2 regions of the Sulfitobacter alexandrii genome follow, and region 1 is predicted to be linked to the other one. Evidence: riboswitches for the same ligand, from Rfam matches in the RefSeq annotation. Region 1 holds a riboswitch; the other holds the start of a gene.

Region 1 (3,202 bases):
TGACCTCCTTGGTCTCGGGATCGAGGTTCCCCGTCGCTTCGTCCGCGAGGATCAGCCGGGGCCGGGTGACCAGCGCACGGCAGATCGCGACACGCTGCTGTTCGCCGCCTGACAATGCCTGTGGGTGGCTCTTGAGCCGGTTCGCAATGCCGCAGGCATCGGCCAGCGCATGGGCGCGCTCCCGCACCTGGGAGTCGAGCTTGAGGCCAAGGCCGACGCGGTAGGGATAGAGGATGTTCTCGTAGGCGTTCAGGTAATCGACCAGAGCGAAATTCTGAAAGATGAACCCCACGTGCGTCGCGCGGAACCGCCGGCGACCCGCCTCCCCGAGCGCGGTCAGATCGGTGCCGGCGACGCTGAGGGTGCCCGCATCGGGCCGTGAAAGGCCGGCGAGCAGGTTCAGCAGCGTCGTCTTGCCGGTCCCGCTTGGCCCGATCACGCCCACCCGTTCCGCAGGGGCCACGTCAAGCTGCGACACCTTGAGGGCAAAGCCGCCGCGCGGGTAGGCAAAGGCGATGTCGCGCGCCGCGATCACCCTTCTTCCTCCGCCATGGAAGCGGCCTGCGGGGCATCGGCGTTCCGCTCCAACGTGCCGGCATCGCTGCGGTCCACGTCCGTGAGGGTGAAGCCGTCGATCTTCCATGTGCCGCCGTCCGGCGCCATCACCAGATCGGCGGCATAGGCATTGCCGCGCATGTGCATGTGTTCGGAATGGCCGACCACGCCCAGAACGCGCCATTTCGCCGTGATTTCCACTGTGTCACCCTTGGGGCGGGCGCTCAGCCCCGAAAGCGAGACTTCATGAATTTCCTGGTCCGGGTTCAGGCCGCCGCCCGCCATGGCGCCGACGCGTTCAAGGTAGAGCTGTTCCAGCGCCGGGCCGCTGGCGACATCCGCCAGCCGGTCGTAGATCGCCGTCTCGTCGGTCTCGCCGAATGCTTCGTAGACCGTGGCGAGGATGCCGGGCAGCAGCAGCGGGCTTTCGCTTGAGAATTCCTGCGCCGACATGCCATCCGCAGAGGCCGCGCGATCCTGACCGGACCCTGCGAAGGACCAGCCGAGAATGGCAAGGCCGCCGATCAACAGGCCCGCGACGACGAGGTTCCTCAACATTTTACGACAACACCGCCTTACTGGTTCACCGGCAGAAGCATAGAGCGCTCGTTGCGACATGCAACGTCAGGTCCGCCGACCGGCGGGGACCGCGACCGTTCGGCCTTGCCGCGCCCCGCACCCGCTGCTAGCAGAAAGGCGTCGGTTTCCTTCGGGATGAAAAGGGAATCCGTACCGGCCCCGGCCGGGAAACGGAACTGCCCCCGCAACTGTAGGCGGCGAGCGCCTCTCAACAGCCACTGGGCCACGCCCGGGAAGGCGAGAGGTGCCGCGACCCGCCAGTCAGGAGACCTGCCGACACGAGAGAAATCACGACCGGACGGGGTGTGCCGGAGCGGGAAACCTGACGTGGTCATCCGGCCATCCCTTGTTTCGCGTACATCCCTGCCGGTCCATCTGACGGGACGGATTGGATGAAGAATACCCTGATCGCCGGCATCTTGCTGGCCGCTGCCGCGCTGCCGCTTCATGCGCAGGACACGGATTACCCCCTGAACCTCGTGAACTGCGGCGTCGATCTGACGTTCGCGGCCCCGCCGGAAAGCGCCGTCACCATCGGCCAGGCCGCGACGGAAATTCTCTATGCGCTGGGCCTTGCGCCCAAGGTGTCTGGCACGGCGGCCTGGTTCACCCCGGTCCTGCCCGAATATGCAGAGGTGGACGCCCGGATCGAACGACTCGCCGACAACGATCCCGGCTTCGAAAGCGTGGTCGCGAAAAAGCCCGGTCTGGTGGCGGCGCAATATGAATGGCACGTGGGCCCCACCGGCAGCGTCGGCACGCGCGGGATGTTCCATGATCTGGGGATCCCGACGTATGTCCTGCCCGCCGACTGCGATACCAAGGACAACCGCACCGGCGGCGACGGGACGCGGACCGGCGCGTTCCAGCCTGCGGCGATCTACAAGGGCATCCGCGAACTCGCGGCGATCTTCGATGTCGGGCCCGCGGGCGAACGGCTCGTCAAGGAATTGCAGGCGACGGAGAGCGCCGCGATCGGCAAAGCGGCGGCACTGGACCTGCCCGAGGGTCTGTCGGCCGTGTTCTGGTTTTCCTCGCCCGAGGTCGAGAGCGATCCCTACGTGGCGGGGCGACTCGGCGCGCCGGGCTACATGATGTCCAAGCTGGGGATCGAGAATGTCATCGCCTCGGACGAGGAATGGCCCACGGTGGGCTGGGAAAGCATCGCGCGCAGCGATCCCGATATCATCGTCGTCGCCTACATGGATCGACGCCGCTACCCGGCGGACGACGTCGACCGGAAGCTCGACTTTCTGCGCACCGATCCGGTTGCAAGCCGGATGACGGCGGTTCGGAATGGCCGGATCGTGCAGATGGACGCGCACGCGATGAGCGCCACGATGCGCTCGATCCGCGGGCTCGCCGCCCTTTCCGACGCGCTGTCCCGGATGACGTTCGAATGATGCGGGCGCGGACCGGCGCCGGTCTTGGCCTCTGGCTCGCACCCGTTTTGCTGGCGGCGACCATACTGATCGGCACCGCGGTCGGGGAGACACCGCTGACGCTTTCTACGGTCTTTCGGACACTGGCGAACCATTTCTGGCAGGCGGATTATCCCGTCGACGCGATCGACGCCGGCATTGTCTGGAGCTACCGCTTCCCCCGGGCGATCGTCGCGGCCTGCTGCGGCGCGGGGCTGGCGCTGACCGGAGTCGTCCTTCAGGCGCTGTTGCGCAATCCGCTTGCCGATCCCTACCTGATGGGCCTGTCGGCCGGTGCCTCCACCGGCGCGGTTCTGGTGGCGGTGGCGGGCGTGGGGGGCGGCGCCGTCTCCATGTCGATGGGCGCGCTGACCGGGGCGCTGCTGGCGTTCGGTTGCGTCGTGGCCCTGGCACATGCGGCCAGCGGTGCCGCGGGCGGCGGCCGCGCGACACAGGCGGCGGCGGCCATGATCCTCGCCGGGATCGCGGGATCGCAGATGTTCAACGCCCTGACGGCCTTCACGATCGCCCGCTCGGCCAATGCCGAACAGGCGCGGGGCATCATGTTCTGGATGATGGGCAATCTCTCCGGCATCCGCTGGGAAGACGTGGCCCCCTGCGCGGCAGTCTCGCTCGCGGGCGGCGCG
Region 2 (3,202 bases), 1.1 Mb from region 1:
CATCGACGACGACGGCAATGTGCTCTCTGGCTGGTTTCTGCAGAACTCCGACAGCCCCGCCAATATCCGCGAGGAAGACAGCGAAACCCCCTATCTGACCCGCCGCGGGATCGAGTTCATCAAGGCGCAGGGCGATGAACCGTGGTGCTGCCACCTGAGCTATATCAAGCCGCATTGGCCCTATATCGTCCCTGAACCCTATGCCAGCATGTACGGTCCCGCCGATTTCCTGCCGCCGGTGCGCAGCAGCGCCGAACGCGAAACCGACCATCCCGTTTTCAAGGGCTTCCAGAACGCGCCCGTGGGCAAGGCGTTTGCCCGCGACGACATCCGCGACAAGGTGCTGACCGCCTACATGGGGCTGATCAAGCAATGCGACGATCAGATGGGCGTGCTGTTCGACTGGTTGGAAGAGACGGGCCGGATGGAGGACACGATGATTGTCATCACCTCCGATCACGGGGATTTTCTGGGCGATCACTGGCTGGGCGAGAAGACCTTTTTCCACGACGCCTCCGTCAAGGTGCCGATGATCATCTATGACCCGTCAGAGGAGGCTGACGCGACCCGTGGCACCAGCAGCGATGCGCTGGTGGAGTGTATCGACCTTGCACCCACCTTCGTGGACGTGGCGGGCGGGGACGCGGCGGCGCTGGATCATATCCTCGAGGGCCATTCGCTGCTGCCGATGTTGCGCGGCGGGCCTGCGCCGGCCCGCGATTGCAGTATCTGCGAATACGACTATTCGGCCACCCCCTTGGCCGCGCGGCTGGACCTGCACCCCGATCAGTCGCGCATGTTCATGGTTGCCGATCACAACTGGAAGATGATCCACTTTGAAAGCGGGCACCGCCCGATGCTGTTCGATCTGCAAGCTGATCCGGATGAGCTGACCGATCTGGGCAACGACGCCGCGCAGGCGGATACCATCGCACGCATGTACGACAAGCTGAACGCATGGGCGCGCCGCCCATCGGCGCGCACGACGATGTCGAATGCATCGTTCATCAAATACCGCACCGCCGGCCCGCGCACCGGCGTGTTGATCGGTGTCGTGGATGCCACTGAAGCCTCCAACGATACCGCTGCCAAATACATCGGCCGCAAAGCCACCGACAAACGCGAGCGCTGAGACCGGGACTGTTGCGGTTCTCGAGGGCGGGCAACTGCAAGGCCAAAGAACATGCTCCGCAAAGGGGCCGCCGGACTCGAAATCACCTGATCGTGCTCGAACGAAATGCAAGCCGCCTCGTTGTCCCGACAGCGGACAAAATGGGAGAGAGGCCATGCGGCTTTGGATTTCAGCCCTTTGTGGCGCTGCGATGGCAGTTTCGGCGGCCCCCGTTGCTGCCCAGTTCTTGCCAGCGGAGGTACAGGGCAGCTGGGATGTTTCTGAGAACGAGTGCGCGCGTACAGGCACATCTATCACGCAAATCGACATTTCGGCGGACCGGATCGACACCTTTGCCGGTGACGCGATTGTCCGCGAGGTTGACCGGACCGGTCCCGTGACCTTCGTGGCCGCCGATTTCCTGCAACTCGAAGGCGCTGCAGAAATCGGCGACCGGGAACGGACATACTATCGACTGACCCAACGGGCGGGTCCGGACCGACTGACATTCAAGACGCAAGAGGGCGAACCGGTCGATCTCGTGCGCTGCGCGACCGAACGGGGGGCTGCTCAAGGCGACTCCGCCGTTCATGGCCAAGGCCCCCTGCCGGTGCCGACCGGGCTTTGGGTGCAGGCTGGCGAGACCTGCGCGAATCCTGCGAACGCTTCGTGGCGTGTGTACGACGGGCGCGGCCTGTTTGGCGCGAAAAGCAACGGATGCGATGCGGTCGAGATCCACGCGGAGGGTCGTACTCATGTCATCGACCAGACCTGCACGGCCTCATACGACCAAAGCCGGTCGACCTACCGGGACATCGTCGAGGTCAAGGCGCCGAAACGCTTGGGCCTGATCGAGCAGGGCGAGTCGGTGATGCGCGACTTTAACTGGTGCGGTCCGCGCACGGCGCCATGAATTGCGCCGGTTTTGTCCGATCCGCCGATCTCCCGACTGTCTGTTAAGGCGCGCGCTGCGCATTTGAAGCATGACCGGTCGTGAATGAGCCTTGCCTTGAAACGGGTGAAATGCGACATTGATCCGGCTTGGTGTTCCCGAAAGCGCCCGATCGGGTGTGGAACCGAACAGGGAATTCCGTAAGGGCCAGCCGGTCCGAAGCGGAAGCCGCCCCCGCGACTGTAAGCGGAGAGCCCTTGTCCAACGTGCCACTTGACCATCCGGTCAGGGAAGGCGGGCAAGGGCATCGACTCGCGAGCCAGGAGACCTGCCAGGCATGTGAAACGCAAACGGGCCGTCGGGTGTGACGGTAAGGAGAAGACCATGACCACATTGACCGCCAAGTCGCTGAGCGCCAGCCGCTTCGTTCCCGCGGTGTTCGCCGCCGCGCTGGGCATCGCGCTGATCACGCTGACCGGGCACGTACAGGCCGCCGCGCTGCATGATGCCGCGCATGACGTGCGCCATGCGACAGGTTTTCCCTGCCACTGATCCGCAAGGCCGCGAGGGACCGGCGCAAAGCGACGCCTTGCGCTGACCCAAGCACGGCCCGGTGGCAAGAAACGCAACGCGGACCGACCCGTCTATCAGCCTAGAACGCTGCCGTAATCCGGCGGCGTGTTCGTATTGATGGGATGTCGTCGCGTTGCCTGCAAAGATTTATAGGACTCGTCATGACGTCACGGTTTCTGATTTCCGCTCTTTTCGCCGGTGCGCTTTCGGGTGCGATCATCGGCCTGCTCCAGTTGATGTTCGTGCAGCCGGTGCTGCTGCATGCCGAGCTCTACGAGAGCGGCGAACTGGTGCATTTTGGCGCCGAGGCGGTCAGCGCCCATCCGGCCCTGCCGGGCTTCGACCTGATGCGGGACGGGCTGAGCGTGATTTTCACCATGCTGACCTACACCGGCTACGCGTTGATTCTCGTGGCCGCGATGAGCTTTGGCGAGGATCGTGGCGCGCGGATCGACGGGCGTTGGGGTATCCTCTGGGGGGTTGCCGGTTTCGTGGCTTTCCATCTGGCGCCCGGTTTCTCCCTCGCCCCGGAGGTGCCGGGCGTAGCCGCCGCCGACGTGACGCTTCGGCAAATCTGGTGGTTCGGCACCGCGATCAGCGCCTGCATAGCGCTCTGGCTTCTGGCC

What was found. Region 1 has a riboswitch for cobalamin ahead of BOO69_RS23335 (ABC transporter substrate-binding protein). Riboswitches for the same ligand answer to the same signal wherever they lie in the genome.
Region 2: another riboswitch for cobalamin. It lies ahead of BOO69_RS17325 (CbtB domain-containing protein); the one in region 1 lies ahead of BOO69_RS23335 (ABC transporter substrate-binding protein).

The regions. Positions count from the first base shown of each region.
Region 1 is NZ_CP018076.1:2,432,162-2,435,363, forward strand. Features, by position in the region: gene BOO69_RS11930 (ABC transporter ATP-binding protein) at 1-535, opposite strand, end outside; gene BOO69_RS11935 (hypothetical protein) at 532-1,113, opposite strand; cobalamin riboswitch at 1,239-1,426, shown strand; gene BOO69_RS23335 (ABC transporter substrate-binding protein) at 1,527-2,537, shown strand; gene BOO69_RS11945 (FecCD family ABC transporter permease) at 2,534-3,202, shown strand, end outside.
Region 2 is NZ_CP018076.1:3,541,585-3,544,786, reverse strand. Features, by position in the region: gene BOO69_RS17335 (sulfatase-like hydrolase/transferase) at 1-1,132, shown strand, start outside; gene BOO69_RS17330 (hypothetical protein) at 1,323-2,024, shown strand; cobalamin riboswitch at 2,137-2,353, shown strand; gene BOO69_RS17325 (CbtB domain-containing protein) at 2,388-2,555, shown strand; gene BOO69_RS17320 (CbtA family protein) at 2,738-3,202, shown strand, end outside.